DNA from 2 places in the Carnobacterium inhibens subsp. inhibens DSM 13024 genome. Region 2 is predicted to be linked to the other one. Evidence: a T-box and tRNA genes for the amino acid it is inferred to sense, from the RefSeq annotation. Region 2 holds a T-box; the other holds one or more tRNA genes.

Region 1 (12,110 bases), 170 kb from region 2:
ACTAAGTCATCTTGCTCCACATCTAAAGTAATGCAACTTGAAATTGAACAAAAACGATTAATGATTTTCGCCATATTTGCTAAATCGCCTTTTTGACCAGTCGAAGCGATCGTTAATACGTAACTTCCAGTGTTGACGTTCCAAGATTGTTGCAGCATATTCAATAAAGAGCTGTGAGTTAAAATTCCATAAAAACGATTGTCTTCATCCAATACTGAAATGTAAGGTAATTCTTTGATTGAGAAGAAAACTTTGAAAAAAGAAGCTTCGATAGAAATAAACTTTGTAGCATTTTTTAATAAATGAGTAACAGGTAAATTCATATCTCCGCCATTAGCTTTATGACGATAAATATGCATTTTGTAAATGTTCCCTCTGAAAATCGTTCCAGTTTCATCTAAGATAGGGACACAACGAAAACCTGAAGTTTCAAGTATATCGATTGCTTCTTGAAGAGTGACCGTTTCACTTACTGTTGTTAATTTTTTCTTTGGGATGCAAAGAGATTTTATAAGCATGAATGTATCCTCCTTTAAGGATTGGTTTGGTTTATTTAAGTTGATGATAACATATAGCCGGTAAGGTAGCCAATGCTTTTGAAAGTCAGGAAAAATTTTCTGCAGTAAGGAAAAGTAGTTAAGGAATAATAACTTTAACTTGTTTGAAAGTACGTAGCATTCTATAATAAAAAAAGCAGATAGAAGGAAAAAATAGATACTATTAGAAGAGTGGGGAAAACATGGTAAGAAATGAAATGATGTATCGGCCAGTTGTGGATAAAGAAGTAGTAGAGTTTATGCGTAAAAAGCAAAAACCTCTAGATGGAAAATTAGGAGAAATTGAGCGACAAGCCAATAAAGACGGAGTGCCAATTATTCCTCATGAAACAGTTGTTTTTTTGAACTTGTTATTGGGTCAAATAAAGCCTAAACAAATTTTGGAGATTGGTGCTGCTATTGGTTTTTCTTCAAGTCTAATGTCGCAACACGTAGGTAAGGATGGTCATGTCACGACGATTGATCGTTATGATTTAATGATTCAAAAAGCGAGAAAGAATTATGAAGAACTTGGGTTGACGGATAAAGTTACATTATTAGAAGGGCAAGCTGCGGATATACTTGCAACGTTGGATGGGCCATATGATTTTATCTTTATGGACAGTGCGAAATCTAAATACTATGATTTCTTTCCAGATTGTATGCGGCTGTTAAAAGTAGGTGGAATGTTGATTGTAGATGATGTTTTACAAGGGGGAACGATTTTATCCCCTAAAGAAGATATTCCTAAAAATAGAAGAACCATTCACCGTAAGTTAAATGCCTTTCTAGAAGTAGTTATGCAACACCCTTCTTTAGAATCAAGTATTGTGCCTTTAGGTGATGGGTTGTTAATGGTTGTAAAAAAAGAGGATACTGATTTTTCTTTTATGGTTGAAGACAAAGAATAAAGAAAAAGACTGGATTGCATTTTAATAAAAGGTAATTAATGTATATTTTTTATTAAAATGCATTTTGAATAATAAAAATTAACTATTTGGTATTGACGAAAAAAGAAATTCTTGTTATAGTAGAACACGTTGTTACAGAAGAAGCAGCAACGTAAAAAAAGATGTGAAAATTAGTGTTGACAGCTAGGATGATACGTGTTACTATATTCTAGTCACCAAAACTAAAGTGAAGCGGTTACTTGGATAATTATACAGATAAAAAAATAATTATTAATAATCGTTGACAGCATAATGTGAAGGTGTTATACTTCAATAGTTGTCAGATGAAGAGATTGACCTTTGAAAACTAAACAAAGTAAGACGAACCAAATGTGAGGGTGACTCAGCAGTGCTGAGTCAACAGTAACAAATATAGTGAATAATTATTCGCTAGCAATCAATAATGAGCTTCAAGCATCATTTTATATGAGAGTTTGATCCTGGCTCAGGACGAACGCTGGCGGCATGCCTAATACATGCAAGTCGAACGCTTTTGTTTCACCGGGTGCTTGCACCCACCGAGACAAAAGAGTGGCGGACGGGTGAGTAACACGTGGGTAACCTGCCCATAAGAGGGGGATAACATCCGGAAACGGATGCTAATACCGCATATTTCCAATTGTCTCCTGACAGATGGAAAAAAGGTGGCTTCGGCTACCGCTTATGGATGGACCCGCGGCGTATTAGCTAGTTGGTGAGGTAATGGCTCACCAAGGCGATGATACGTAGCCGACCTGAGAGGGTGATCGGCCACACTGGGACTGAGACACGGCCCAGACTCCTACGGGAGGCAGCAGTAGGGAATCTTCCGCAATGGACGAAAGTCTGACGGAGCAATGCCGCGTGAGTGAAGAAGGTTTTCGGATCGTAAAACTCTGTTGTTAGAGAAGAACAAGGATGAGAGTAACTGCTCATCCCCTGACGGTATCTAACCAGAAAGCCACGGCTAACTACGTGCCAGCAGCCGCGGTAATACGTAGGTGGCAAGCGTTGTCCGGATTTATTGGGCGTAAAGCGAGCGCAGGCGGTTCTTTAAGTCTGATGTGAAAGCCCCCGGCTCAACCGGGGAGGGTCATTGGAAACTGGAGAACTTGAGTGCAGAAGAGGAGAGTGGAATTCCACGTGTAGCGGTGAAATGCGTAGATATGTGGAGGAACACCAGTGGCGAAGGCGACTCTCTGGTCTGTAACTGACGCTGAGGCTCGAAAGCGTGGGGAGCAAACAGGATTAGATACCCTGGTAGTCCACGCCGTAAACGATGAGTGCTAAGTGTTGGAGGGTTTCCGCCCTTCAGTGCTGCAGCTAACGCATTAAGCACTCCGCCTGGGGAGTACGACCGCAAGGTTGAAACTCAAAGGAATTGACGGGGACCCGCACAAGCGGTGGAGCATGTGGTTTAATTCGAAGCAACGCGAAGAACCTTACCAGGTCTTGACATCCTTTGACCACTCTAGAGATAGAGCTTTCCCTTCGGGGACAAAGTGACAGGTGGTGCATGGTTGTCGTCAGCTCGTGTCGTGAGATGTTGGGTTAAGTCCCGCAACGAGCGCAACCCCTATTATTAGTTGCCAGCATTCAGTTGGGCACTCTAGTGAGACTGCCGGTGATAAACCGGAGGAAGGTGGGGATGACGTCAAATCATCATGCCCCTTATGACCTGGGCTACACACGTGCTACAATGGATGGTACAACGAGTCGCAAGGTCGCGAGGCCAAGCTAATCTCTTAAAGCCATTCTCAGTTCGGATTGCAGGCTGCAACTCGCCTGCATGAAGCCGGAATCGCTAGTAATCGCGGATCAGCACGCCGCGGTGAATACGTTCCCGGGTCTTGTACACACCGCCCGTCACACCACGAGAGTTTGTAACACCCGAAGTCGGTGAGGTAACCCTTTTGGGAGCCAGCCGCCTAAGGTGGGACAGATAATTGGGGTGAAGTCGTAACAAGGTAGCCGTATCGGAAGGTGCGGCTGGATCACCTCCTTTCTAAGGAATTTAACGGAAACCCACACATTCGTACTTACTTTGTTTAGTTTTGAGAGGTCAAAAATCTTTCATAATTAATTTAAATATGCTCTTGGGGCCTTAGCTCAGCTGGGAGAGCGCCTGCCTTGCACGCAGGAGGTCAGCGGTTCGATCCCGCTAGGCTCCATTGCAACTAATGTTGCAAAAAAAGTTGTTCTTTGAAAACTGGATAAAGTTAAAAATTGTAATTCAAGTAAGAAACCAGAAACACACCGAAAAGTTTTAAAAATGAGTTTTTTAAGGTTCTCATCGTAAGATGAGTATTGAACATTAACGATTAACCATAGGTTAAGTTAATAAGGGCGCACGGTGAATGCCTTGGCACTAGGAGCCGATGAAGGACGGGACTAACGCCGATATGCTTTGGGGAGCTGTAAGTAAGCTTTGATCCAAAGATTTCCGAATGGGGGAACCCAGCATCTTTGATAGGATGTTACTGCTAACTGAATACATAGGTTAGTAGAGGTAGACGCAGAGAACTGAAACATCTAAGTACCTGCAGGAAGAGAAAGAAAAATCGATTCCCTGAGTAGCGGCGAGCGAAACGGGAATAGCCCAAACCAGAAAGCTTGCTTTCTGGGGTTGTAGGACTGAACACATAGAGTCATAAATGGATTTGGTAGGAGAAGCGACCTGGAAAGGTCTGCCGAAGAAGGTAAAAGCCCTGTATCCGAAACCACATCCACTCTGATCAGTATCCTGAGTACGGCGGAACACGAGAAATTCCGTCGGAATCCGGGAGGACCATCTCCCAAGGCTAAATACTCCCTAGTGACCGATAGTGAACCAGTACCGTGAGGGAAAGGTGAAAAGAACCTCGGAAGAGGAGTGAAATAGCCCCTGAAACCGTGTGCCTACAAATAGTTAAAGCCCGTTAATGGGTGATAGCGTGCCTTTTGTAGAATGAACCGGCGAGTTACGATCCCATGCGAGGTTAAGTTGATGAGACGGAGCCGTAGCGAAAGCGAGTCTGAATAGGGCGAATGAGTATGTGGTCGTAGACCCGAAACCAAGTGATCTACCCATGTCCAGGTTGAAGGTGCGGTAATACGCACTGGAGGACCGAACCCACGTATGTTGAAAAATGCGGGGATGAGGTGTGGGTAGCGGAGAAATTCCAATCGAACTTGGAGATAGCTGGTTCTCTCCGAAATAGCTTTAGGGCTAGCCTCGGAATTAGAATCATGGAGGTAGAGCAACTGTTTGGACTAGGGGCCCTTCTCGGGTTACCGAATTCAGATAAACTCCGAATGCCATTGATTTATATCCGGGAGTCAGACTGCGAGTGATAAGATCCGTAGTCGAAAGGGAAACAGCCCAGACCACCAGCTAAGGTCCCAAAGTTTATGTTAAGTGGAAAAGGATGTGGAGTTGCTTAGACAACTAGGATGTTGGCTCAGAAGCAGCCATCATTTAAAGAGTGCGTAATAGCTCACTAGTCGAGTGACCCTGCGCCGAAAATTTACCGGGGCTAAACATAACACCGAAGCTGTGGATAGAACCATTGGTTCTATGGTAGGAGAGCGTTCTAAGGGCGTTGAAGCTAGATCGTGAGGACTAGTGGAGCGCTTAGAAGTGAGAATGCCGGTATGAGTAGCGAAAGACGGGTGAGAATCCCGTCCACCGAATGACTAAGGTTTCCTGGGGAAGGCTCGTCCTCCCAGGGTTAGTCGGGACCTAAGTCGAGGCCGAATGGCGTAGACGATGGACAACAGGTTGAGATTCCTGTACCAGTTTGTTTTGTTTGAACAATGGAGGGACACAGTAGGCTAAGGAATACGCGCTGTTGGATATGCGCGTCCAAGCAACAAGTTTTGAAGTGAGTCAAATGCTTGCTTCTTTAAGAACAAGTTGTGATGGGGAGGGAAATTAAGTACCGAAGTTCCCGATGTCACACTGTCAAGAAAAGCTTCTAGTTAGAAACAAACTGCCCGTACCGCAAACCGACACAGGTAGTCGAGGAGAGAATCCTAAGGTGTGCGAGAGAACTCTCGTTAAGGAACTCGGCAAAATGACCCCGTAACTTCGGGAGAAGGGGTGCTGACCAATTGGTCAGCCGCAGTGAATAGGCCCAGGCGACTGTTTATCAAAAACACAGGTCTCTGCAAAATCGTAAGATGACGTATAGGGGCTGACGCCTGCCCGGTGCTGGAAGGTTAAGAGGATGGGTTAGCTCTCGGGCGAAGCTCAGAATTGAAGCCCCAGTAAACGGCGGCCGTAACTATAACGGTCCTAAGGTAGCGAAATTCCTTGTCGGGTAAGTTCCGACCCGCACGAAAGGCGTAACGATCTGGGCACTGTCTCAACGAGAGACTCGGTGAAATTATAGTACCTGTGAAGATGCAGGTTACCCGCGACAGGACGGAAAGACCCCATGGAGCTTTACTGCAGTTTGATATTGAGTGTTTGTACAGCTTGTACAGGATAGGTAGGAGCCATTGAAGCCAGGACGCCAGTCTTGGTGGAGGCGTTGGTGGGATACTACCCTTGCTGTATGACCACTCTAACCCACAGCCCTTATCGGGCTGGGAGACAGTGTCTGACGGGCAGTTTGACTGGGGCGGTCGCCTCCTAAAGTGTAACGGAGGCGCCCAAAGGTTCCCTCAGAATGGTTGGAAATCATTCGCAGAGTGTAAAGGCATAAGGGAGCTTGACTGCGAGACCTACAAGTCGAGCAGGGACGAAAGTCGGGCTTAGTGATCCGGTGGTTCCGCATGGAAGGGCCATCGCTCAACGGATAAAAGCTACCCTGGGGATAACAGGCTTATCTCCCCCAAGAGTCCACATCGACGGGGAGGTTTGGCACCTCGATGTCGGCTCATCGCATCCTGGGGCTGTAGTCGGTCCCAAGGGTTGGGCTGTTCGCCCATTAAAGCGGTACGCGAGCTGGGTTCAGAACGTCGTGAGACAGTTCGGTCCCTATCCGTCGCGGGCGTAGGAAATTTGAGAGGAGCTGTCCTTAGTACGAGAGGACCGGGATGGACACACCTCTGGTGTACCAGTTGTTCTGCCAAGGGCATTGCTGGGTAGCTATGTGTGGACGGGATAAACGCTGAAAGCATCTAAGCGTGAAGCCCCCCTCAAGATGAGATTTCCCATCACGTAAGTGAGTAAGACCCCTGAGAGATGATCAGGTTGATAGGTTGGAAGTGGAAGTCTAGCGATAGATGGAGCGGACCAATACTAATCGGTCGAGGACTTAACCAAAGAATAAACGGTGTACGACGGTTTCTAAACGAAGAACAAACTTTTAACTTATCCAGTTTTGAGAGAACAACGTTCTCTAGATTGAAATTTGTGTGGTGGCGATGGCAAGAAGGTCACACCTGTTCCCATGCCGAACACAGCAGTTAAGCTTCTTAGCGCCGATGGTAGTGAAGGGTTTCCCTTTGTGAGAGTAGGACGCTGCCACGCAGATTCAATTAATTATTCCGCAATAGCTCAGTTGGTAGTAGCGCATGACTGTTAATCATGATGTCGTAGGTTCGAGTCCTACTTGCGGAGTTCTTTTTTTTTGCAAATAAATAGTATTGATTTAGTAGTGCCGCTTTAGCTCAGTCGGTAGAGCGCTTCCATGGTAAGGAAGAGGTCGCCGGTTCGAATCCGGCAAGTGGCTTACGAATAATACGATAGAAGAGACCTTGATCTTAGGGGTCTCTTTTTCGTTTGAATAAATTTTATTAGAGCTCTCTCTTTGTGTCTGACTTGAAGTACTGATATACTTAAAGGTAGAAAAGTAAGACGAAGAGAGGAAGATGAATTTGAAAGCTTTAGTACATGAAAAGATTGAAGGAATACAAGGACTTAGCCTTAAAGATATTAAAACTAACAATTTGGGCAAGAATGATGTACGTATTAAAATTAAAACTATAGGTTTAAATCACCGAGATTTAGCAACCATTGAAAGCCACAAAAATATAAGCGAGCCTTTAATAACTGGATCGGATGGAGCAGGAATTATCAGTGAAATAGGCTCAGAGGTATCTTTATTTAAAGTAGGAGATGAAGTAATAATAAATCCTAGTATTGGGTGGACAACTAAAAGTGAAGCCCCTCCAGAAAAATTTCAAATATTAGGAAATCCATTACAAGGTACATTCTCAGAAGAATTTGTTAGTAATGAACAATTTATAGCCTTAAAACCAAAATATTTAACGTGGGAGGAAGCTGGAGTTCTTTCTTTGAGTGCATTGACTGCGTACAGAGCCCTTTTTACAAAAGGAGAAGTCTCCAGTCTGCAAACTATTCTTATCCCAGGAATTGGTGGCGGCGTGGCTACTTATATGCTTCAATTTGCTAAGGCAGTTGGTGCGAAAGTTTATGTGACCTCGCGTTCAAAAGAAAAATTAGAAGAAGCTCTAAATTTAGGAGCAGATAAAGTTATAGACAGTCATAAGGATTGGGAAACAGAATTAGATGGAGAAAAAGTAGATATTGTAATAGAGTCAGTAGGAGCCGCAACTTTTAATCAATCATTAAAACAATTAAAAAAAGGAGGAATAATGGTTTTATTTGGGTCTTCCACAGGTGATAAAGTTGAATTTAATCTAAGAGAATTCTTTTATGGACAATATACATTAAAAGGAACAACTATGGGAAGTAAAGATGAGTATGAGGAAATGCTGCGTTTTATCGAAACTCATTCCATAAAACCTATTATTGATAGTGTGTATGATATTGAAAATTATGAAATGGCGTTTAATCGATTAAATAATGCTGAACAAATGGGGAAAATTGTGCTTCGCTTTAAGTAAGTAATAATGTACTATGGTTTTTGTAAGGCTTTTCTTGGTATCTAATTCAAGAAGTGTTAAACTTAAAGAAGTAAATTAAAAAGGAAGTGTTAACATGGAATTTGAAAAAAATGGAAATAGTTTCTTTAAAAATGATGAATCAGGAAAGTTAATTGCAGAAGTAACTTATGTCCCTTCTGGTGAAGATAAGGTGATTTTAGATCACACATTTGTAGATCCTTCATTAAGAGGTCAAGGAATTGCAGCACAACTTGTTGATAAAGTAGTAGAAGAAATGGAAAAAGAAGGCAAGAAAATTGTTCCTCTTTGTCCATATGCAAAAGCTTTATTTGATCGGAAACCGGAAAAGTATAAAAGTATAGAAGCTGAATAGTGAACAGGTATTGAATTAACTGATTTTTTTTGGTAAGGTGGCTATGGATTAGTAATTGTTCATAGTCCCTTTTTTATTTCACATCTAAATAATAGTTTTAAGATTATAAAATGATTAAAAATACAAAAAAATGAAAGAATAGTCTTTACATTTACGTGAATTATTTATATAATATATCTTGTGCTTGAATAGTTCTAGCAATTTTGGCCCGTTGGTCAAGCGGTTAAGACACCGCCCTTTCACGGCGGTATCACGGGTTCGATTCCCGTACGGGTCATATTCTTTATTATTAAATATTTGCCGGCTTAGCTCAGTTGGTAGAGCATCTGAATCGTAATCAGAGGGTCGAGGGTTCAACTCCTTTAGCCGGCATACGTTTAGTTGGTCATTTGATATTAAAGATAATTTAATTATGGAGGGGTAGCGAAGTGGCTAAACGCGGCGGACTGTAAATCCGCTCCTTCGGGTTCGGCAGTTCGAATCTGCCCCCCTCCACCATTTATGGGCTATAGCCAAGCGGTAAGGCAAGGGACTTTGACTCCCTCACGCGTTGGTTCGAATCCAGCTAGCCCAGTTGCATTAATATGCAAGAAAGATACAAAATGAAAATTGTGTGGTGATGATGGCAAGAAGGTCACACCTGTTCCCATGCCGAACACAGTAGTTAAGCTTCTAAGCGCCGATGGTAGTGAAGGGTTTCCCTTTGTGAGAGTAGGACGTTGCCATGCAAATTCATTTTAAATGAGTCATTAGCTCAGTTGGTAGAGCATCTGACTTTTAATCAGAGGGTCGCAGGTTCGAATCCTGCATGACTCATAACAGCAGCTTGTAACGGATAAACGTTACAAGCTTTTTTTGTATTTAAAAATAATAATTCGATTAATTTTTAGAATAATTAACGGGTATTAAATAGATAGATTAGTGTTATTCGTAAGAAATAATATGGTATAATACACAATGGGTGACAATCAGAAACATTATCGGAGGTGCGCATATGTCTATAGATTGGTCACAAGTAGTAACGTGGCGCAATTTTCTAAATGTAGTAGATATATTAGTGGTGACATTTTTTATCTATCAACTTATTAAAATTTTGCGTGGTACAAGAGCTGTACAATTATTAAAAGGAATTGCCGTTATCATAATCATAAAGATAGTTAGTTTCTTCTTGGAATTGCAGACAGTTGATTGGATCGTAGATTTAGTTATTCAATGGAGTGTCTTAGCAATGATTATTATTTTCCAACCTGAAATGCGGAGAGGACTAGAACATCTTGGACGCGGATCATTTTTTAATCGAACAAAAAGAAAAGTTAATCCTGGAGAAAACTTAGTTCAGCATTTGGTAAAGGCTGTTCAATATATGGCAAAAAGAAGAATTGGTGCTTTGATTTCTATCCAAATGGATACAGAACTAGATGAGTTTATTGGAACGGGTATCCCATTAGATGCAGATATCTCTAGTGAGTTATTGATTAATATTTTTATACCCAATACACCATTACATGATGGAGCAGTTATTATTAGAGATTATAAAATTGCGTCTGCGGCTAGTTATTTGCCACTGTCAGAAAGTACGCTTATCTCTAAAGAACTTGGGACAAGGCATCGTGCTGCAATTGGTTTAAGTGAAGTAACGGATGCTATAACGATTATTGTTTCTGAAGAAACTGGTGGAGTAAGTGTTTCGTATAAAGGTGAATTGTTAAGAGAATTATCTAAAGAAGATTTTGAAAAATTCTTAAGTAAAAACTTGATTATTGTTGAAGAAGAAGAAAAGAAAAATTCTTTTCAAGAAATGGTGGATAGTTTTAAAAAGGGGGCTTCTAAATAATGGAGAAAATTTACAATAATCCATGGTTTATGAAGATCATTGCACTCGCATTTGCTATTCTTCTTTTTACGTATGTAAACAGCAGTAATAATAGGGTACAGACTAGCGGAATCGATGGATTGAGTGCTTCTACAACCGACACGATATTTGAAGTGCCAATAGTTGTTGAAATTGACCAAGGTAATTACTATGTAACAGGTTTTCCAGAAACTGTTTCAGTAGAAATATCGGGGCCTTCAAGTATTGTATTAAATACGAAAACAACTAAAAATTTTGATGTTGTAGCAGCTGATTTAGATAATTTAGGTGTAGGGACTCATACTATTGAATTAGTTGCGGAAGGACTGTCACCTCAATTAGACTACAAGATTATGCCAGAAGAAGTAACGATAACAATCGAAGAAAAAAAAGTTGAAACGTTTAGTGTGGATGTTGAATTTGATGACTCACTCATAAATGAAAAATTTAAAGCAGGTTCGCCTTCTTTAAATTACGAAACTGTTGAATTAACAGGGACTGCTTCTACTATTGACCAGGTTGATATAGTTAAGGTTGTGGTCAACAAAGAAGAAGATATTACAGAGGATATCGTTCAAACTTTGCCGATTGTAGTTATGGATGCTGAGGGAAATAAATTAGATGTTGAGCTTAACCCTAAGGAAGTAACGGTAACCATACCAGTTACACCAGTACTTAAAGAAGTACCTATTGTATTGAATCAAGCGGGTACTGGCGATGAGAATTTGAATTATGAATTAGGCATCAGCAATCAATCCGCTACGACAGTTGCTATACAAGCTGAAGCTGGTCTATTAGATAGCTTAAGCAGTTATCCAGTTGATATCGATGTAACGGATATCACTAAAACAACTAAACAAACAATTGAATTACCTGTACTTGAAGGTGTAACAGCTATAGAACCAGAAAAAATTGAGGTTACGGTGACAGTTACTGAAAAAAAGTCACAAGAGAATAATCAAAACACAACAGAATCGAATCAGAGTAGTTCAAGTTCTAGTTCAAATTCAAGCGAGTCTAATTCATCTAATGGATCAACACAAGAAGAAATCGAAGACTCAGTAAGTGAATCTTCCTCAACATCATCGAGTGAAGGCTCTGTTGACTCATCTAGTGAATCCAATGAAGAAGAAAATGAATAAGAAAAAGTAAACCTAGATAGATAAGGTTTAAACTTTGAAAAGGGGAATATTAGAATGGGAAAATATTTTGGAACAGATGGAGTAAGAGGAGTTGCTAACTCTGAGTTAACTCCAGAATTAGCTTTTAAATTGGGACGATATGGCGGGTATGTTTTAACACAACACGCTGAAGGAGAAGAACATCCACGTGTTTTAGTTGGAAGAGATACACGTATCTCTGGTGAAATGTTAGAATCAGCTTTGATTGCTGGTCTTTTATCAGTTGGAATTGAAGTAATGAAATTAGGTGTTATTTCAACTCCGGGAGTAGCTTACTTAACACGTATTCAAGGGGCTGCAGCTGGTGTCATGATTTCAGCTTCACACAACCCAGCGCCGGATAATGGGATTAAATTCTTTGGATCAGATGGGTTTAAATTATTTGACGATACTGAATTAGAAATTGAAGCGTTATTAGATGAAGATCAAGATAACTTACCT
Region 2 (20,365 bases):
TCAGTGAGGTTATTACATCGTTTTTTTGCACTATACTATCCACTAATTAAGTCGCTTTTGATACTTACTTAAACAACTTACAATTTTGCTAGTTATACTTCAGTAAGTTACAGATAAAGATATTCCTATAAAAAAATAATTTACGCATCTAACCACTTTTATGTGTTTACTAAAAGTTATAATTTGTTATACTTTTGTTTATGCAAAATATATATGGACACAGCAATTATCAGTTTATATTTTTTTGTTTTCAAGTTTGGTTTTTAGGAGGGTCTTTGTGAATTATTTTTTTGAATGGATTGAACGAAGAAGTAAAGAAAAGGGAAAAGAATCACGAGCTGCTTTCGGTACAGTAGCTGGGCAGATAGGCTTATTATCTAATTTCCTATTATTTGGAATGAAATTGTTAATTGGCTTATTTTCAGGAAGTGTTTCTATTATAGCGGATGCGATGAACAACTTGTCGGATTCAGCTTCTTCGGTTTTAACATTGATTGGCTTTCGGATAGCTGCTAAGCCAGCAGATAAAGAACATCCCTATGGTCATCAGCGTTCAGAATACATCACAGGCATGATCATTTCTTTAATCATTCTGTTTGTCGGTGGTCAATTTTTAAGAACATCGATTGAACGTATTTTGCAGCCAGAAAGTTTACAAACCTCTCCCTTGATGTTTATTATTTTAGTGTCATCAATAGGTATCAAAGTTGTTCAAGGTTACTTTTACCAGGAAACCGCGCGACATATCGGATCAAAAACATTGTTAGCTAGCGCAAAAGACAGCTTTAATGATGTTTACACAACAGTTGCTGTATTAGTCTCGGCTGCAGTTGAACACCTAACAGGCTGGCAGATTGATGGTTATACAGGACTGCTAATTGCTTTTTATATTATCTTTAGTGGTATTCAAATGCTCAGCGAATTTATTAATGATTTACTTGGAAAACGTCCAAGCGAGGAAGAACTCACAAAAATGATTGCTTATCTAGATAATCACCAATCCATCATTGGCTACCACGACTTGTTGATCCATAGTTATGGTCCTGAGAAAACATTTGCAACTATCCATATTGAGATTGATGACAGTTGGAGTCTTACTCAAGCCCATGTAGTGATCAATGCCATTGAAAAAGAATTCAAAGCAGAACTGGGAATTAACTTAGTCTGCCATTTGGATCCCATTGATATCCATAGTGAAGAACAAACAAATGTATACAGACTCGTCAAACAATTATTGAAATCCTACAACTTAAATCTGCAATTCCATGATTTTCGTATTGAAAAAAAAGGGACTCGCCCGATTATTCAATTCGACGTGGTCGTCCCAGAAGACATTAAACTAACAAATGAACAGCTTCTAGACAAAATCGAAAAAGATATTAACAAACATATAGGGTTATATGAGATTGACCTTATTTTCGATAGGAACTATTTATTGAAAAAGTAGATGATACAAATAAAGGAGAGAAATGAAAAATATGGTTAATTTCATTTTAAAAATTACATTATTAGCAATCCTATTTTGCACAAACACATTTTCAACTATTATAAATTTAATTTCAAAAGAGTTTGGAACAGATGAGAAATAACGAGATTCTAAATAAAACAACCTGACGATTAATAATATCATCAGGTTGTTTTATTTTTAGCAATGTATATGCTTTTTATATCTTGAAACATTGGATTAGCTATGCCATTTTTCGACCTATTAATTCCTGTCTAACAGTTGAGAAATGATCTCAGAACTGCCTGGCATAAATAGCACTAACGAAATGAAAATAAAGACAATACCAAGAATAAACAACATCACTACAATCTTAACCGAACGTGAAACATCATTCTTAGCCGCACCTGCTCCAATAAGAGCTATACCTGCAAAGAGTATGAGAAAATACCAAAAGCCCATTTTGATTCCTGCTTTCTTTAAATTATTTGCCATCATAGATTATGCTTATTTATTATTACGTTTAAACGTGAAATAAATTTGGATTAAAAAGACTACTCCTGAATAAAAGGATAAGACGAGCAGCATATTATCTGTTGCTAGGTTAAATTGATCGTATAAAACTCCCGAAAAAAAGTTAGCTGAAACCATAAGCAATAGTAGGCCTAGCGAAAGGATCAAATCGATTACCCTTAGCATTAAAGAAGACTCTTTTCTAAAACCGATTACTTTTACTAGATTTAAGGTTATTAAAATACTTGCTATGACGAATACGCCTGAAAACATCCACCAGTATGAATCAAAAAAATGTGTCATCATTACATTATCCTCCTCTTTATCTTTTATATGTTTACAATTCCTATTGAACCAATATACTGAGTTCATTGCAACAGAAAACCTTAATATATAAGCAATCTTAAACAATATTTAAGATAATACAACGGTCGTTCTATAATAGTCGGCCAAGGCGAGAATCTTTTGTATCGATTGAAAATTTTATAGATTTTTTAAAACAAGATTGACAAATTGTCTTCACTTCATCTATACTAATGACAATCTCATAACAACTTACAATGAAAGAGCATAGTAACATTTGGTCCCTGTTCAATAGAAAGCCTGTGGTTGATGAAAATAGGCACAAACCAATTTGTGAAGTACACTCCGGAGTAACTTGATTAACCTCAAGCGTATTACTACGTTAACAGTAAATGAGTGGCAGCGTGTTTTGCGTTAAAAACAGACTGCAATTTGGGTGGTAACACGGAAAATTTCGTCCCGATAAAAAGATAGCTTCTTTTTATCGGGCTTTTTTTATGCAAAAAATACAGTTTATAAGGAGCGAGAAAAATGAATATTATTGATGAATTAGAATGGCGCGATGCCATTAATCAACAAACAGATGAAACAGGTTTAAAAAAATTGATTGACCAAAAAGAAGTAGGTCTATACTGTGGAGTTGATCCAACTGGAGATAGCATGCATATTGGCCATTTGATTCCTTTTATGATTTTAAAAAGATTTCAGTTAGCTGGCCACCGTCCCGTCATCGTTATTGGTGGAGCAACTGGTTCAATTGGTGACCCAAGTGGGAAATCTGAAGAACGTGTTTTACAGACTAGCGAACAAGTTCAAAATAATGTCGATAAATTAACACATCAAATGGAAAAACTATTTGATGCTGGTAAAAATGAAAAATCTATTCGTATGGTTAACAATTTGGATTGGACAAAAGAAATATCTTTATTAGATTTCTTGCGTAATATCGGAAAAAGTTTTAACGTAAATACTATGTTGTCTAAAGACATCGTTGCCAGTCGTTTGGAAACGGGTATTTCATTTACTGAATTTACTTATCAAATTTTGCAATCTATCGATTTCTTACACTTGTACCAACATGAAGATGTTCAATTACAAATTGGTGGCGCAGATCAATGGGGCAATATTACAGCTGGTTTAGAATACATCCGTAAACAAGAAGGTTCTGACGCTGAAGCTTATGGGCTGACCATCCCGTTGATGTTAAAAGCGGATGGAACTAAATTTGGGAAAACTGCTGGTGGTGCTATCTGGTTAGATGCAGAGAAAACCACTCCTTATGAATTTTACCAATTCTGGTTAAATCAAGACGACCGTGATGTGGTCAAATACTTGAAGTATTTTACTTTCTTAACAAAAGAAGAAATTGAGGCTTTAGCTGAAAAGATAGCAATAGAGCCGCACAAACGCGAAGCACAAAAAACATTAGCCAGCGAAATGACTCTATTCGTTCATGGCGAACAAGCTTTGAAAGATGCTGAAAAGATTACTGCAGCTCTATTTTCCGGGGACGTAAAAAGTTTGACCGCTAATCAAATCGAAGAAGGTTTTAAAAATATGCCTACTTTTGAAGCTTCAAAAGAAGAGCGAAACATTGTTGAATGGTTAGTTGATGTAGTCGGCATCGAACCTTCTAGACGCCAAGCTCGTGAAGACATCAAAAATGGTGCTTTATCCATGAATGGTGAAAAAATTACCGATGTTGAAACTATTGTGACACCTGAAAACTCATTTGACGAACGCTTTATCCTTATTCGTAAAGGCAAGAAAAAATATTTCTTAATCAAGTTAGTTTAGAAGAAAAGAGTTTTGTTTGCTGAAAGTGGCAAATAAAACTCTTTTTTCATCTTCTTCACTAGTTGCAGTAAGCGTTATTATTTTACTATCTTTATTTGTAATGCTAAAATTCACCTTATAAATACAAATAAAAGGAGCGATTTTATGCGTGCAGTAACATGGCAAGGAAATGAAAAAATGGAAGTCCGAAATGTTCCAGATCCAACGATTCAAGAACCTACTGATATGATTGTCCGCATTACAGCAACAGCGATTTGCGGATCTGATTTACATTTGTATCATAATGGAAAACCTGTAATGGAAGAAGATTATGTAGTGGGTCATGAACCAATGGGAATTGTTGAAGAAGTTGGTCCTGGTGTTAAAAAGGTCAAAAAAGGCGATCGAGTCGTTATTCCGTTTAACATTGGATGTGGCGAATGTCATTTTTGTACTCACGAAATGGAAAGCCAATGCGACAACTCTAACCCAAATCCTGCTTTTGATAATGGCGGCTTGTTTGGATTTGGTAAGATGCATGGGAATTATCCTGGAGGCCAAGCAGAGTTCTTACGCGTGCCGTTCGCTGATTTTACTTCTTTCGTAGTCCCAGAAAATGACTTGCCAGATGAAAAAGTTCTTTTCTTATCTGATATTGTCCCTACTGCTTACTGGAGTGTAGAAAGCAGCGGTGTTAAAGAAGGCGATACTGTTATTATTCTTGGTTCTGGTCCAGTAGGTCTTTTCGCTCAAAAATTCGCTAAGATGAAAGGTGCTAAACGTGTTATCGCGGTTGATAATGTGAAACACCGTTTAGACCATGCACACAAAACAAATAATGTCGAAACCGTTAATTTTAAAGATGTTACGGAAGTTGGGAAATTCCTTTATGATACGACTAATGGTGGAGCAGATGTAGTCATTGACTGCGTAGGTATGGATGGTGTAGCTCCTGCTAAAGAGAAAGCTAAAACTCTTCTCAGCGTCCAAAGCGGAACCATTAGCCCACTTGTTACAGCTTCTGAAAGTGTTAAAAAGTTCGGAACGGTTCAAGTTACGGGAGTCTACATGACACCATCTGCTAGTTTCCCTATCAATGATTTCTTTAATCGAAATGTTATTTTAAAAACAGGGCAAGCTCCTGTTATTCACCTAATGCCAAAATTGTATGATATGATCGAAAAAAATCTCTTCGATCCAACAGATATCATTACGCATACGATGCCGCTTGAGCAAGCAGCACAAGCTTATGATATTTTTGACAAAAAAGCAGATCAAAATATTAAAGTTATCTTAAAACCAGGTATGGTATAGAAATAAGAGGCTGGGGACAATTGTCCCCAGCCTCTTATTTTGTATTCTAGTCCTCTTTCTACCCCACGTATTCAAAGTGAAAAGAACTTTCATTTAGGATTATTGATTAAATGAGCAGCAAATACACTTCCGTTTGACTAATAAACCAGAGTTATAGATTTTTTAAAGCTTCATCAATCGGTGAATCTCCATTTAAAAGATCAAACTCTTTATTAAAAGTCGTTTCGTTATCTAAACTAGCAACAGCCACTTCTGCTACGTCTTCACGAGAAATAGCTCCGCCTGGCAAGTTTTCAGCAACTTCAATTTTCCCTGTAGCAGGATCATTTTTCAATGCTCCTGGTCGCAAAATAGTATACGTCAATCCGCTTTGTTTCAAACAACGATCTGCATAATATTTGGCAATGTTGTAAGGTTTCATTTCTTCATTATCCCAAGCTGCACGATCATCTGAATTCATTGCACTAACAATAATAAAACGATTTACGCCAACTTCTTTTGCTGCATCCATTACTTTTACTGCTCCATCTAAGTCAATCGACATTGTTTTGTCATAACCTGTTTTTCCGCCTGAACCAGCAGAGAAAATGACAGCATCCATACCTTCAAGAGCATTTTGAATCGCTTCAATTGGTCCTTCTAAATCTGTTAAGCATGCTTCCACACCATTCATATCTAGTGCATTGGCTTGTTCTGGTTTTCGAACCATCGCCCGTACTGAGTGTTTGTCGCTTTCGTGCAGTTTATCTACGATCATTTTACCGATTTGTCCATTTGCACCTACTACTAATACTTTCATCATTTCTTGCTCCTTTCGTTTCAGTTTACTTATTAAGTGTAACAAAGAAACTTACGGATACAAACTATTTGCATTTACTCAAAAGAACTAATAAAACACAACTTTTTTTTCAGCGACAAAAAAAAAGACCCTTTACAGGATCTTTTAAAATTTGCTTAACGGTCACCATTAAAAATTGAATTTTTAACGATCACGTAATCCACTTTGCGAATCGATTCTACATCGTTTCCACCCGCATATGAGATAGAAGATTGTAGATCTTGTTTCATTTCCAATAATGTCTCAGCGATGTCACCTTTGTATTCTACAAGGATCTTTTTGCCTTCGACATTTTTGTGTTCGCCTTTTTGGTATTCAGAAGCACTACCAAAATATTCTTTGTACATTTTACCGTCTTTTTCGATCGTTTTTCCTGGAGATTGGTCATGTCCTGAGAACAATGAACCCATCATCACCATAGATGCTCCAAAACGGATCGATTTAGCGATATCTCCATGATCACGAACTCCGCCATCAGCAATCAATGGTTTTCTTGCAGCCTTAGCACACAAACGCAAAGCTGCTAATTGCCAGCCACCAGTACCAAATCCGGTTTTTAATTTTGTGATACATACTTTTCCTGGTCCAATACCCACTTTAGTTGCATCCGCTCCAGCGTTCTCTAACTCGCGAACAGCTTCCGGAGTACCAACATTTCCTGCAATCAAAAATGTTCCTGGTAAGAATTTTTTGATATGGTGAATCATGTTGATCACTAGATCAGAATGCCCATGAGCAATATCGATTGTAATATATTCTGGTACTAAGTTTTCTTTTACTAGTGTTTCAATAAAGTCATATTCTGCGTCTTTTACACCAACACTGATTGAAGAGTATAAGCCTTTTTCTGTCATACGTTGAATAAAAGGTATTCTATCTTCTTCATCAAAACGGTGCATAACATAGAAAAAATTATTTTCGGCTAACCAAACAGCTAATGTTTCATCAATAACCGTCTGCATATTGGCAGGTACAACCGGTAAATTAAATCTTCTACCGCCAAATTCAATTGTTGTATCACATTCAGTTCTACTTTTTACGATACTTTTATTAGGGATTAGTTGGACATCTTCATAGTCAAAAACTTTCATCTTTTCCTTAACCTCTTTCTGTTATGGCTCTAATTTTTAGGCTATTTTCGATTGTTTATATAAGGAGTCAAAAACACGAACATTATTTCTTTATGATTTATTCATATTTCGTCCCTAAGACAATTTACACTATATTAAGTCGTTTGTCAAAGTTATTAGATTCTTTTTTAATAAATATTCAGAAAACAGAAAAATTTCTTTAATTGGATAAAACTAACTTAATCCAACAAAATAGGCTGACAAATTAACTTAAATTTGTCAGCCTATAACACTTATTTTTTAACTGTTTTAACTTCTCTATTTCTTCTTAACGTAAACTGATTCGGGACAGGATCATATCCTCCCTTAATGAAAGGATGGCACCTTAAAATACGAGCTGTTCCCATTATAGTTCCTTTGAGGGCCCCATGTTTTTCAATAGCCTCAATAGCATAATGCGAACAAGTTGGATAATACCGACAACTTGGCTGAAACAGAGGAGAAATGCCTTTTTGATAGCCTTTAATACTAGCAATAATTACTTTTTTCATGGTCTACCTCCTACCGACTTACAGTATAGCTATCGGTCTGGATTTTGTAAAGTAATCTTGTTCGTTTATTCGATTGCTTTACGAAATTCAATAAAATGAATCGCATTAGTTGTCAATAAAGAATAAAAAGACCATTCTTCATTTAAATACTCATCTTTGATATCCAGTGCTGGACTAAGAGATTGAACAATGTGATCCATCATTTCATGATCAATGCCATACTTGCTATTCAAGTTCCACCATTTAGAGTACAACCCTCCATTATTCCGATCGAACTTCAATGTACGAATCTGATAATTTCCTGGTTTGATTCCTCTAAGATGAATATGCAATTCTTTGCTTCTATTTTTTACAAATAGTTCATCGATTGAATAACGTGGACTAAATTGTCGCTCATTAAAAATAATGAGTTGGTAGCCATCTTCGTTTTCAGTCATAATATAATCCATTCCTCGAGCAATGACCTTTCCTCTTAACTTTTCTTTAAAGCGCATTGTATAAAAAGTAGGTCTTTTTTCATTAAAGAAATGAAACAAATCTAAACTGTCAATTAAATTATTAGAACAATCTTGTAAACGTTCATGAATTTCACTATTGATCCAGAAACCAATTCCTGCTACTTCACTCTCTAATTCTAAGATTTTTTTTAGAATCAACGCTCCCCTAAAAAAATTCCCATTGATATGGTGAGTATTTCCAGATAAGATATTCCAATTAATAAGGAACATCGGTCTGTCCATTTGGTTTTGTTCTATAAAAGATTTAATTTTACGCGTTTTATTGGTAATGTAACGATGACTCTTAGAAAATTCTTCCACATTGATATCATTAAAATTAATAACTTCATTTTGATCTGCTTCATACCCGATAAATTCAATTTTATCTGCGTGTTTGATTTGCCATTGTTGGTTTTCTGGAAGCTCAACTTTTTGTTCATCAAATGGGAAAAAAGTTCCGACTTTCATTTTCTCAGATTTATTTTTGATTACTTGCCAAACTCTTAAATAGACTCGCTCTAACTCTGCTGCCTCTATCGAGCACTCTTCTTTACTATAAAATAGTATTTGCCATTTTTCTACAAAATCACGTCCAAAGACTTGAAGAGCATGTTGAATGAATTGATCGAGTTTCTTAATAGAATACTCTTCATTTTGACAAATTTGCTTGTATTCTAACTTCAAGAATATATAGATACCTTGTTCTTTTAAAAATTGTAAAACAATGTCAGAATTAGCGTATATAGGCGAACTAATAGAGACATCTACTGCATCCGATTCAGTTAAGGATATGGTATCTTCAAAGAGTTTTTGAATACCTACAAAGTCTACGCGCATTTGTTGCTTGGCTAAAATCAATTGCCGTTTTACATTTTCATTTAACAGTTCCTTTAATTCACCAATAAATATGATGTGTTTTTCATGTTTTAGTTCTTGATTATCCTCACTGTTCAACACAATTCTGCGTTCTTCAAGGTGTTCCTCGTCTATAGTGTAGCTTTGATCAATTCCTTCATCTAAATAACTGGCTAGTCGGTCTAAAATAGCTGGAGAATCCAGAACCGTATGTGCTTCAACTTTATTTATTATCGCTTCATGCTGTTCCAACTGTTCATGTTGGTGTTCTTTTCGATATTGAGCTGGGGTTTGAGTATAAATTGATTTAAAAACAACTGTATAGTTTTTGGCGGTTGAAAAACCGTTTTTCATAGCTATTTGAAACAAGTTGTCTGACGTATACAACAAATCGTCCAAACTATGCTTTAACCGGACTTGATTTAAATAATTTAAAAACCCCATACCTGTCATTTGTTTGAAATAGCGTGATAAATAGGAAGAAGATAAGTTTTCATGTTCTGCTAATTCAGACAACGTTAGAGGTTCTGCGTATCGCTGTTCAATTAATTGAATGATTCGTGCAATTCGTTCATCACTGGTATCTACGCCTTTCCAATGGGGCGCTTCTTTTTTGAAAAAACGAGTCATCAGCAACATAATTTGATACAAATTGCTTCGGATTTCTAATGTATTGCCTTCTTCTTTTCTAGAATCTGCAATCATGATTTCAGCTACCCAACGTCTGAGTTGTGCTATCATACCTTCACGTCCAGGATCTAATTCTTTAGAAAAACAAACAAAATTATAATGAAAGTATTCTTTATAATGAGTCACAAAAAATTGACTGGAAATACTAAACGTGATGATGCAATTATCTTCACTTCCCATAACCGAATAATTGTTTGTACGATTCACAACTAAAATATCGCTCTCTTCCATTTCAAAATTGCGTCCTCCAAATGAAATAGTCGCAGATCCTCTGATAACAAATAAAATTCTTGTACCATAGTACCGTTGAGGAGCGGAGTAACGAACATTCTCCATTTTGATGTCATAGTCTGCTGTACTTTCCCTTTTCATCTTCTCTACTTCTCCTTTTTCGTACTATCCCTATTTAAGTTCTAAACGAATGCCAAATTCCATATTCTTTAATAGTTTATATTTTATTCATTTCACGAGACGGTAGGAAATAGTTTTGCTTTAGCAACTTCCCTTCTACTTTCTTTACTAGTGTATATGGGTATCCTACTTTTATCAATTGTAATTAATAGACAATTTAACTCATTCTTTTACTAAACGAACTTTTATAGTATACTACAATTAATATCTGATTAGAATCAGAGGAGGTGAAAAGATGTTAATTACTGGTTGGAACGTGATAACAAACAAAGAAACAGCTTTTTTATATGTTATCCGTGCCGAATTTTCCGCTGTTTAGTTGAAATTGGTGAAGTGTGCCCTTTTTTAACTAAATTTAGAATGGAAAAACCAGAAAAGCATCTTTTCACAACACGTTGAGCTTCTTAAGGAGGCTTTTTATACGCAGTTGTTTTGAAAGAGAGGTCTTTTCCTCTCTTTTTTGCTGTTTCCGGTAGACGGAGGAACTAAAATGAGTATTTTTAATATGAAAAACGTAACGCAAACTTATGGTGCTGATACTATCTTTAGTGATTTAAGCTTAGATATCAACACTCCTAAAAAAATTGGCTTGATTGGACAAAATGGCGAAGGAAAAACGACTCTGCTTAAGCTTATAGCTGGTATTGAACAGCCAAGCACTGGTGCAATTTCTTGGCAAAAAAACTTAACAATCGGATTACTTGCTCAACTTCCTAAACAAGATGATCACCTGTTAGTTTATAAAATTTTAGCAAAAAGTTTTTCAGACGTTTTTCTTTTGGAAAATAAAATGGAACAAATCAGTTTACAAATGTCAGATCCTACTGCAAATTTAGAAAAACTTTTAAATCAATATGGCCAATTGCAACAGGATTTTGAAGAATTAGGCGGATACGAAGTAGATGCTTCTATTCGTCGGGTAGCAAGCGGCTTGCAGCTCGATTCTCTTCTTGAAAAAGAATGGGTCAATTTGAGCGGTGGAGAACGGACAAAAGTCGGATTAGCAAAAATTTTATTGGAACAACCCAACTTACTTTTGCTTGATGAACCAACGAACCATCTAGATATTCTAGCTATCGAATGGTTAACTCATTTTGTGAACACCTATGATGGGACTGTTATCATCGTTTCGCATGACCGCTATTTTTTAGATGAGGTTGCACAAGAAATCATTGAGATTGAACAAGGAGAGCTGCATTACTATCCTGGCAATTACTCTAACTATGTTAAAGAACGAGAAAACCGGATACTAAATGAGTTTCAAAGCTATCAAGATCAACAGAAAAAAATTAAAAAAATGAAAGAAGCGATTAAACGCTTAAAAGAGTGGGCCAATCGTTCTAATCCTCCAAGTGATGCAATGCACCGTCGTGCAAAAAATATGGAAAAAGCTTTAGCTAGAATTGAATTAGTAAAAAAACCACTGCTTGAGCAAAATAAAATAGCTGTTCAACTAACTACCAAACAGCGATCTAGTAAAGATATTTTCAAACTGACCGGAGTTAGTAAACACTATGAAGAGAAAGTATTATTTGAAAATCTTGCTCTGCATGTTCATTATCAAGATCGAATTGCCATTGTTGGCGCAAACGGAACTGGGAAAAGCACTTTATTAAACCTACTGTTAGGAAAAATCGAACCTGATACGGGAATAGTTGAAGCAGGTTCTTCCATTTCAATTGGCTATCTTTCCCAACATGCTTTTGAAATGGATACAAACGTTAAAGTGATAGAAGAGTTTCGCGATAAAATTCACGTTTCAGAAGGTGAAGCTCGTCATATTTTAGCTGAATTTTTATTTTATGGTCAAGATGTCTTTAAAAAAATAAATCAGCTGTCTGGTGGAGAAAAAATGCGTCTTCGATGGGCGCAGCTCGTTCACTTAAATCACAATGTTCTTATTTTGGATGAGCCTACGAATCACTTAGATATTGATTCAAAAGAAATGATTGAAGAAGCATTAAGCCTATTCAAAGGAACCATTATTACGGTTTCACATGACCGCTACTTTTTAGATAAGTTTTTTGATAAAACCTATCTTTTACAAAATAGGCAACTTATAGAATATTTCGGGAATTATTCTTATGCCCGCTCAAAAGCTGACCAATTTTTTAGATACCCCCATAGTTAAAGTTCTGGAAAATAGACTACAAGAATACACGCTCACTTACGGATTACTATTCCATAAGTGAGCGTGTATTTTTAATCCATAAACTATCATTAAAATTTGCAGAATATGCGAACATGGCTCCTATATCAAAAACTACTAATACACTTTTGTAATGGCTATACTAGTTCAAAGCTTATTTTACTCACTCCAGTTTCGTGGACTCCATAAGGTTCCATCCAATTCGCCTTCCATCTGACGAATCCTTTCAACTTGCTCGTTGATTAAATCTCTGACAGCTTTTAATAGCGCTTTTTGCTTATAATCCCGACTCGTTTGAATGACTCGTTCAAGTTCTTGAAGCAACCACTCTTTTTGTTCCAATTCATTCGCCTACCTTCGTTCTTTTAATTAGCCTAATTCATTTGATCTAAGACTATTTTCAATTCGTCGATTGTGTCTCGACTTTCTTCAATAAACTCTATCGTTTGCTCTAAAATAAATTGGTCTCCTTCATTTAACTTGCTTAAATCTGTCGATTTTAGTTCTTGTAGGAACCACTTTTCTCGTGCTTCTAGACTGTCGTCTTTTTCTTGAGTCAAATATTGTTGATAGCGAATCAATAGAGTCATCTTTTGGTCTTCCGTCAAATAACTGAATTGAAAAATCGGCAATGTTTTAAGGAATGTCATTTTTGTCTTAAGAGCTAGGGCTTGATAAGGTTTGGTTAATTCATCAATACTGAAGCCTTCACGCCCTCCAGGTTGATATTCTTCTTTTTTTACACCAATCGTTACTATTAAGCCAAATTCTTTTCCTGTTAAAGCTTTCCCATTTTTCCCATAAGCAAATCCATCTGTTAGTACATCATCTTGCCACTTTTTTAATAGTGCTGGAGAACTATACCAATAGAAGGGAAACTGAAAGATAATACGATCGTGTTCCTTTAGCAGTGCCTGTTCTTTTTCTACATCTATCTTGAAATCCGGGTAAAGAGATTCCAAATGATGAACCGTTATGTCCTTATTATCAGGAATTGAACTCAATAAATATTGTTGGCTTCCTGATTCCATTATGTCGGGATGAGATATAATCACTAAAGTTTTCACTATTTACCTCCATCTTTTATATTGATGTGTCTTTGATCAAATTAGTCTTTAAAGTATTCTAGCATGTCTTCTTTCACCACAGATAGTAAAGGCAGCTTCTGAACGGGAACCAGTTCTATGTCTAAAGTGGTCAATAAATTTTCTAAGCAACTAGCAATTTTAACATAACGATTAGCATTTACGACAATCTTGGGTGGTTTACCATTCTGTGCCAAGATCAATTGAATGATGATACGCTGAATTTTTTCAGCTTCTATTGGGTTAACAAATTCACTGCAGATCACTTCACTATTTTTTGTATCTGCTACAATTAACAAACTGGGAAATATAGGACGTCCACCGTTTGGAGGAACAACCGGTACTCCAATAAAATCAATGTCTAATTCCCATATCGTATGTTTCATTTTTTGATTGTTTACTCGTTTCATTTCAAAGTCAGTTAATTTGATTGAGGCATATTCCACTTCATTATCTAATACTCCTTCTAAAATAGCTTCAGGTACAACATAAAAGCCATCTTCGTAAGAACCGTCTCTCTTATAAGTGCGCATTAAAATTTCATAGGTTTCTTGTTCTTTTTCATAAAATTGTAAAGATGCTCGAAAATCAGTTGCTGTTTCAATTAACTTTTCAAATACAGCTATCAGGAAAGACACATCTTTTTCATTTATCGCAAATGGATAATAGCCTGGTTTATAATCAGTAAATACCGGCCAAGCTTTTTTGCCTCTAAATGTTACACCGCTAGCTTTTATCTTTTCATACTCTTCTTTTGGAATTTCTTTGCGGTCCTCAAAATTTAAAGAAATACATTTGTGCGTTTGAAGCATTTCTATTGCTGAATTAAACTCACTAAACTCAGCCTGTTTACGCATTTCAAAATAATAAGACAGTTCTTCTAAATTTCGATAAATCAAAAAGCCAAAATTTTGTTCCGCTTTTCCTAGTATTGAAATAAAAACAGGGTCTTTATGGTCTGGCAATTGAATGCCTATAATATCATTGTCCCAATAATCTTCCCAAAAGTTTGCTTGATAAAGTTTCTTTACAAGTGAATACAACTGTACTTGATTATTCATTCTATGTTCTCCTTCATCTTTAATTTCTTTTTTCACTTTTTAGTACGATAGAGGATACAATTTATTCACATTTGTCTTATATACTAACAGTATACCAAAACAATATACAACCAACCTTTTATTTTTTCACTTTTACTCCTCCAAAGTAAATTTTGAATATCCTTTCCTCTTCCATTTTTGAATGGAAGAGTTTTTTTGTACCCTCTATTCAATTGTTATATTTGTCCTCTATCTTAAAAACGGTTACAATAGTAGTGAAACCATTTTTAAATTACTTTAGGGGGTCTGGAAAATAATGAAAAAAATTATCAATGATCCATCAAATATATTAGATGAAATGTTAAATGGCTTAGTCTTTGCTTATGAAGATTTAGTTGAACGCTTGCCAGAAACATCTGTCATCCATCGTAAAGGCGAAAAAACTGGAAAAGTTGGATTAGTAAGTGGTGGTGGAAGTGGACATGAACCATCTCATGCAGGGTTCGTTGGAAAAGGAATGCTATCAGCCGCCGTTTGTGGTGAAGTATTTACATCCCCTACTCCTGATCAAATTTTAGAAGGTATCAAAGCTAGCGATGAAGGTAAAGGTGTCTTTTTAATCATTAAAAATTATTCTGGAGACGTTATGAACTTTGATATGGCTAAAGAATTAGCGGAAATGGAAGATATTGAAGTTGATTATATTGTAGTAGATGACGATATAGCCGTTGAAGACAGTACGTATACTGCTGGAAAACGTGGTATTGCTGGTACTGTTTTGGTTCATAAAATTTTAGGTGCTGCTGCCGAAAAAGGCTTGTCACTAAAAGAAATTAAAGAATTAGCAGATAAACTTATCCCAGAGGTCAAATCATTGGGTGTAGCTTTAAACCCTGCTACTGTACCAGAAGTTGGTAAACCAGGATTTGAATTAATGGATGACGAAATTGAATTTGGCGTAGGTATCCATGGTGAACCTGGTTACAGTAGAGAAAAACTTCAACCTTCTGCTGCCTTAGCTAAAGAACTTGTAAACCAGTTGAAAAAAGAATTCCAATGGCAAAAAGGAGATTCATTTGCAGTTCTAGTGAATGGTATGGGTGGTACTCCATTGATGGAACAATTTATTTTTATGAATGATGTAAAACAATTATTAGCAGACGAAGGAATAACTTTATCGTTCAGAAAAGTCGGCGATTATATGACTTCCATCGATATGGAAGGTCTATCTTTAACTTTAGTTAAGCTAGAAGACTCTAGCTGGTTAGAGTACTTAAACGCCCCTGTAACAACTATTGCTTGGTAAAGAAAGGATGACAAAAATTTATGTTAACTACAGAAACGACAAAAAAATGGCTAGAACTTTTTATTGAACAAATTTTAGAAAATAAAGCTTATCTTAGTGATTTAGATACAGCTATTGGTGATGGAGATCACGGGAACAACCTTGCCCGTGGAGCTAATGCATTAACGGAAGCTTTAGAAGCCAAAAATCCAGAAACATTAACAGACTTATTAAAAACAACTGGGATGACTTTAGTCAGTAAAGTAGGAGGTGCTTCTGGCCCTCTACTTGGTTCTGCATTTATCAGCATGGCTAAAGCTAGTCAAGACAGTGATGATTTAGGAACAGTTTTAGAAGCCGGATTAGAAGGTATTCAAAAACGTGGTAAGGCTGTAGCTGGCGAGAAAACAATGGTCGATGAATGGATTCCAGTTATCGAAGCTGTAAAAGCTAAGAATCTAACTGCCGCTTTGATTGAAGAATCCGTTGAAAAAACAAAGGACATGAAAGCAACTAAAGGACGTGCCTCTTATTTAGGCGAACGTTCTATAGGGCATGCCGATCCAGGCGCTATGTCTAGCAGCTATCTATTTAAAACGATGATGGAAGCAGGTGTGTATGATGAGTAAAGAATATGGTGTATTGCTGGTTTCTCACGTATCAGAAATTGCAGACGGTTTAGCTAAATTGATTAGTGAAGTGGCTAAAGATGTTACAGTCAAAAGCTCTGGCGGAACTCCTGAAGGTGGAATTGGAACTAGTTTTGACAGAATTGAAGAAGCTTTATCTTCATTTGAAGAAGAAACAGTTCTAGCTTTCTATGATTTAGGTAGTGCTAAAATGAATTTAGAATTAGCTATTGAAACTTCTGATAAGACAGTCCATTTATACGATACTGCTTTGATTGAGAGTGCTTATACAGCAGCTGCTCTATTGCAAGCAGAAGCTCCATTTGATGCTATTGAAGAACAATTAGCATCATTAAAAATTAAATAGATTTTAATACAAATAACTCGCTTTTTTTATTAAAAGCGGGTTATTTTTGTTGAAAAGACAACACAATTAACGCTTTCATGTAATTTTCATGAAAATCTAACTTACGCAATAGCTATAGTTTCTGATACACTCCTAAGAGATACATTGAAAAGGAGTTTTTTACTATCAAAGAAATTAAAGAAAACAGATTGCCCCACAATGCTAAAGAAGGAATGTTATACGGTCTTATTATTTGTACGATAACTGTTATTATTATGAGCACAGTAAACATTGGACTAGAATTTGGTAAGCTTGATACAGAAGTATTCCTGATTATTCTCAAGTCTTTTCCTATTATCTTGATCATTGCCATGTTGCTAGAAGTACTCGTTATTGGGCGTATTGCAGAAAAATTAGTGCACACTTTTTCCGATGATACCGATGGATTTAATGCAAAAATATTATTCACCATCTTTTTTACTGTTATTGGGATGTCATTGATTATGACAGTAATTGGCGGTATGCTTGGTAAGGGTATTAGCCTAGATTCATTTGGATCATTATCACATTGGCCTAGAAATTTTTCAATTGCTTTGTTCTGTGAGCTTTTGATTGCTCAACCGCCTGCACGATTTGTTATGAAAAAATTACATTTACGCCAAGAGGATAAATTAGATTACGATTTTGATTAAAATCTGGTAATCTAATCACTTTATTTAATGGTTTATTGAACAAAAAACAGAGGATTCCGTTTAAAATGGAGTCCTCTGTTTTTTATTTAGCTAGATCTGAAAGTTTTGCTTCAGCAAAATTTAGTGCCTTAATCATTTTTCTTTGAAGGTCTATATTTAAATGCTTTGGTCGCTTCAACAGCTGATTGCCAGCCTGCATATAAATCTTCTCGAACAGATTCTTCCATGTCGGGCTCATATGTTGCTTCTTTTTCCCAAGTCCTTTTAACGTTAGTTTCATCTTTCCAAAATCCAGTTGCTAATCCTGCCAAGTAAGCAGCTCCTAAGTTTGCTGTTTCAGTTTCGTTTTGGCGTTCGATCCGTTTGTTCAAAATATCAGCTTGAAATTGCATCAAAAAGTCATTCTGAGCTGCTCCACCGTCTACACGTAAAACTTCTATTGGAATACCTGATTCATCATTCATCGTGTCTACAACAGTTTTTATTTGGTAAGCCAGTGATTCTAAAGTTGCACGCACAAAATGTTCTTTAGTCGTTCCTCGCGTTAACCCTACAACAGATCCTCTCGCGTCTTGATCCCAATAAGGCGCAGCTAAACCAGTAAAAGCAGGGACAACATATACATTGTCTGTTGAATTTACTTTTTTAGCGTACTCTTCAGATTCAGGAGTTGTTCTAAACATTCTTAGACCATCTCTTAACCATTGAAGTGCTGATCCGGCTACAAAAATACTACCTTCAAGTGTATAAGTAACTTCTCCATTAATACCATAAGCAATAGAGGTTAGTAACCCTTTATCTGATTTAATGGGTTCTGTACCCGTATTCATAATAATAAATGCGCCCGTACCATATGTTGCTTTGACCATACCTTTTTCATGCCCTTCATGCCCTAGTAAAGCAGCTTGTTGGTCAATAGCCATACCCGCGATTGGGACTTCTCCACCATAAAAATGTTCTGGTACTGTATTTCCATAAACTTCAGAAGATGATTTCACTTCTGGTAACATTTCTTTTGGAATATCCAATAAAGCCAAAATATCTTCATCCCATTTAAGATCATAAATATTAAATAACATGGTACGACTTGCATTTGAATAGTCTGTTACGTGAGCTTTTCCACCTGTTAATTTCCACACTATCCAAGTATCAATCGTTCCACATACTAATTCACCTTTACTAGCCCGTTCTCTTGCTCCATCTACATGATCTAAGATCCATTTAATTTTAGTTGCTGAGAAATAAGAATCCACAACTAAGCCGGTTTTATTATGGATAGATTCTTCATGACCATCTTCTCTTAATTGTTGTGCGAGTGCATTTGTTTGTTTTGACTGCCAGCCAATTGCTTGATAGATAGGCCTGCTTGTCTCTTTATCCCAAACTACAACTGTTTCGCGTTGATTCGTAATCCCAATACTGTCAATATCTACTGGTTTCACTCCAGATTCAATCAAAACACCTGCGATGACAGATAAAACGGATAACCAAATCTCATTGGCGTCTTGCTCTACCCAACCTGGTTTAGGAAAGTTTTGAGTGATTTCTTTTTGTGAACTCCATTTTTGGTTCCCTTTTTTATCAAATAAAATAGCTTTTGTCAGATCCGTTCCTTGGCTAATCGACATGATATATTTTTTACTCATATGCTGCCTCCTAAATAATAATAACAGCGCTTTTAGACTGCCTTAATTTTTTTTATTTGTCCTTAATGGATGGAATGAAAAAGAACACCCCAAATAAAGGATGCACTTTTTCATTCTATTCCTAAGATAAGTATTAATCAAAAAATACGTATCTTATTTATTTTCTCTGATAGGTTTGTGTTTGAAAATACGTGTAGCTTCAACAGCTGATTGCCAACCTGCGTATAAGTCTTCGCGCTCTTCTTCTCCCATATTCGGAGTGAATGAGGCATCTTTTTCCCAGTATTTTTTGATCTCATCTTGGTCCTTCCAAAATCCTGTTGCTAATCCAGCAAGGTAAGCTGCACCTAATGCTGTTGTTTCGCTAATTTTAGAACGTTCAATTTGAGTATCTAAGATATCTGCTTGAAATTGCATCAAGAAGTCATTTTGAGATGCTCCTCCATCAACACGTAATGTTTTAATTGGAATACCAGATTCTTTATTCATTGTATCTACAACGTCTTTCGTTTGGTAAGCCAATGATTCAAGTGTTGCTCTTATAAAGTGTTCTTTAGTTGTTCCACGTGTTAACCCAAAGACAGCTCCGCGAGCATCTTGATCCCAATATGGTGCACCTAAACCCGTAAATGCAGGTACTACATAAACATTTTCTGTTGAATCTACTTTTTTAGCATATTCTTCAGATTCAGGAGCTGTTCTAAACATTCTCATTCCATCTCTTAACCATTGAAGTGCTGATCCAGCTACAAAAATACTTCCTTCTAATGCGTAAGTGATCTCGCCATTCAAGCCATAAGCAATCGATGTAAGCAAACCGTTTTCTGACTTAATAGGTTCTTTACCTGTGTTCATAATGATAAAAGCGCCAGTGCCGTAAGTGTTTTTAACCATTCCTTTTTCATATCCTACTTGTCCGAATAAAGCAGCTTGTTGATCACCTGCCATGCCGGCAATTGGAATTTGCCCACCATAGAAATGCTCAGGAATCGTTTTACCATATACTTCAGAAGATGATTTGACTTCTGGCAGCATTTCTTTTGGAATATCTAGCAACGCTAAAATGTCTTCGTCCCATTTAAGATCGTAAATATTAAACAACATTGTACGACTTGCATTTGAATAATCGGTTACATGTGCTTTTCCACCTGTTAATCTCCAAACTAACCAAGTATCAATCGTTCCAAATAATAATTCACCTTTTTTAGCACGTTCTCTTGATCCTTCAACA

What was found. The T-box of region 2 lies ahead of tyrS (tyrosine--tRNA ligase). A T-box ahead of a tRNA ligase gene usually reads a tRNA of that ligase, here a tRNA-Tyr.
Region 1: it encodes a tRNA-Tyr, which carries the amino acid that the T-box ahead of tyrS (tyrosine--tRNA ligase) is inferred to sense. The anticodon was not compared.

Annotation. Positions count from the first base shown of each region.
Region 1 is NZ_JQIV01000006.1:1,991,141-2,003,250, forward strand. It holds gene cbpA (cyclic di-AMP binding protein CbpA) at 1-518, opposite strand, end outside; gene BR65_RS10730 (O-methyltransferase) at 740-1,447, shown strand; rRNA gene BR65_RS10735 (16S ribosomal RNA) at 1,909-3,470, shown strand; tRNA gene BR65_RS10740 (tRNA-Ala) at 3,564-3,636, shown strand; rRNA gene BR65_RS10745 (23S ribosomal RNA) at 3,796-6,716, shown strand; rRNA gene rrf (5S ribosomal RNA) at 6,808-6,923, shown strand; tRNA gene BR65_RS10755 (tRNA-Asn) at 6,940-7,013, shown strand; tRNA gene BR65_RS10760 (tRNA-Thr) at 7,053-7,125, shown strand; gene BR65_RS10765 (zinc-binding dehydrogenase) at 7,271-8,263, shown strand; gene BR65_RS10770 (GNAT family N-acetyltransferase) at 8,358-8,636, shown strand; tRNA gene BR65_RS10775 (tRNA-Glu) at 8,842-8,913, shown strand; tRNA gene BR65_RS10780 (tRNA-Thr) at 8,936-9,008, shown strand; tRNA gene BR65_RS10785 (tRNA-Tyr) at 9,051-9,134, shown strand; tRNA gene BR65_RS10790 (tRNA-Gln) at 9,139-9,210, shown strand; rRNA gene rrf (5S ribosomal RNA) at 9,249-9,364, shown strand; tRNA gene BR65_RS10800 (tRNA-Lys) at 9,380-9,452, shown strand; gene cdaA (diadenylate cyclase CdaA) at 9,631-10,470, shown strand; gene BR65_RS10810 (CdaR family protein) at 10,470-11,630, shown strand; gene glmM (phosphoglucosamine mutase) at 11,685-12,110, shown strand, end outside.
Region 2 is NZ_JQIV01000006.1:1,817,772-1,838,136, reverse strand. It holds gene BR65_RS09970 (cation diffusion facilitator family transporter) at 278-1,447, shown strand; gene BR65_RS09965 (hypothetical protein) at 1,709-1,942, opposite strand; gene BR65_RS09960 (hypothetical protein) at 1,952-2,263, opposite strand; T-box leader at 2,509-2,725, shown strand; gene tyrS (tyrosine--tRNA ligase) at 2,792-4,057, shown strand; gene BR65_RS09950 (zinc-dependent alcohol dehydrogenase) at 4,202-5,350, shown strand; gene BR65_RS09945 (SDR family oxidoreductase) at 5,502-6,152, opposite strand; gene guaC (GMP reductase) at 6,305-7,279, opposite strand; gene yidD (membrane protein insertion efficiency factor YidD) at 7,552-7,809, opposite strand; gene BR65_RS09930 (helix-turn-helix domain-containing protein) at 7,875-10,223, opposite strand; gene abc-f (ribosomal protection-like ABC-F family protein) at 10,753-12,393, shown strand; gene BR65_RS09920 (hypothetical protein) at 12,571-12,753, opposite strand; gene BR65_RS09915 (NAD(P)H-dependent oxidoreductase) at 12,786-13,478, opposite strand; gene BR65_RS09910 (DUF7309 domain-containing protein) at 13,520-14,557, opposite strand; gene dhaK (dihydroxyacetone kinase subunit DhaK) at 14,853-15,842, shown strand; gene dhaL (dihydroxyacetone kinase subunit DhaL) at 15,863-16,450, shown strand; gene dhaM (dihydroxyacetone kinase phosphoryl donor subunit DhaM) at 16,443-16,817, shown strand; gene BR65_RS09890 (DUF2798 domain-containing protein) at 17,030-17,488, shown strand; gene glpK (glycerol kinase GlpK) at 17,617-19,134, opposite strand; gene glpK (glycerol kinase GlpK) at 19,288-20,365, opposite strand, start outside.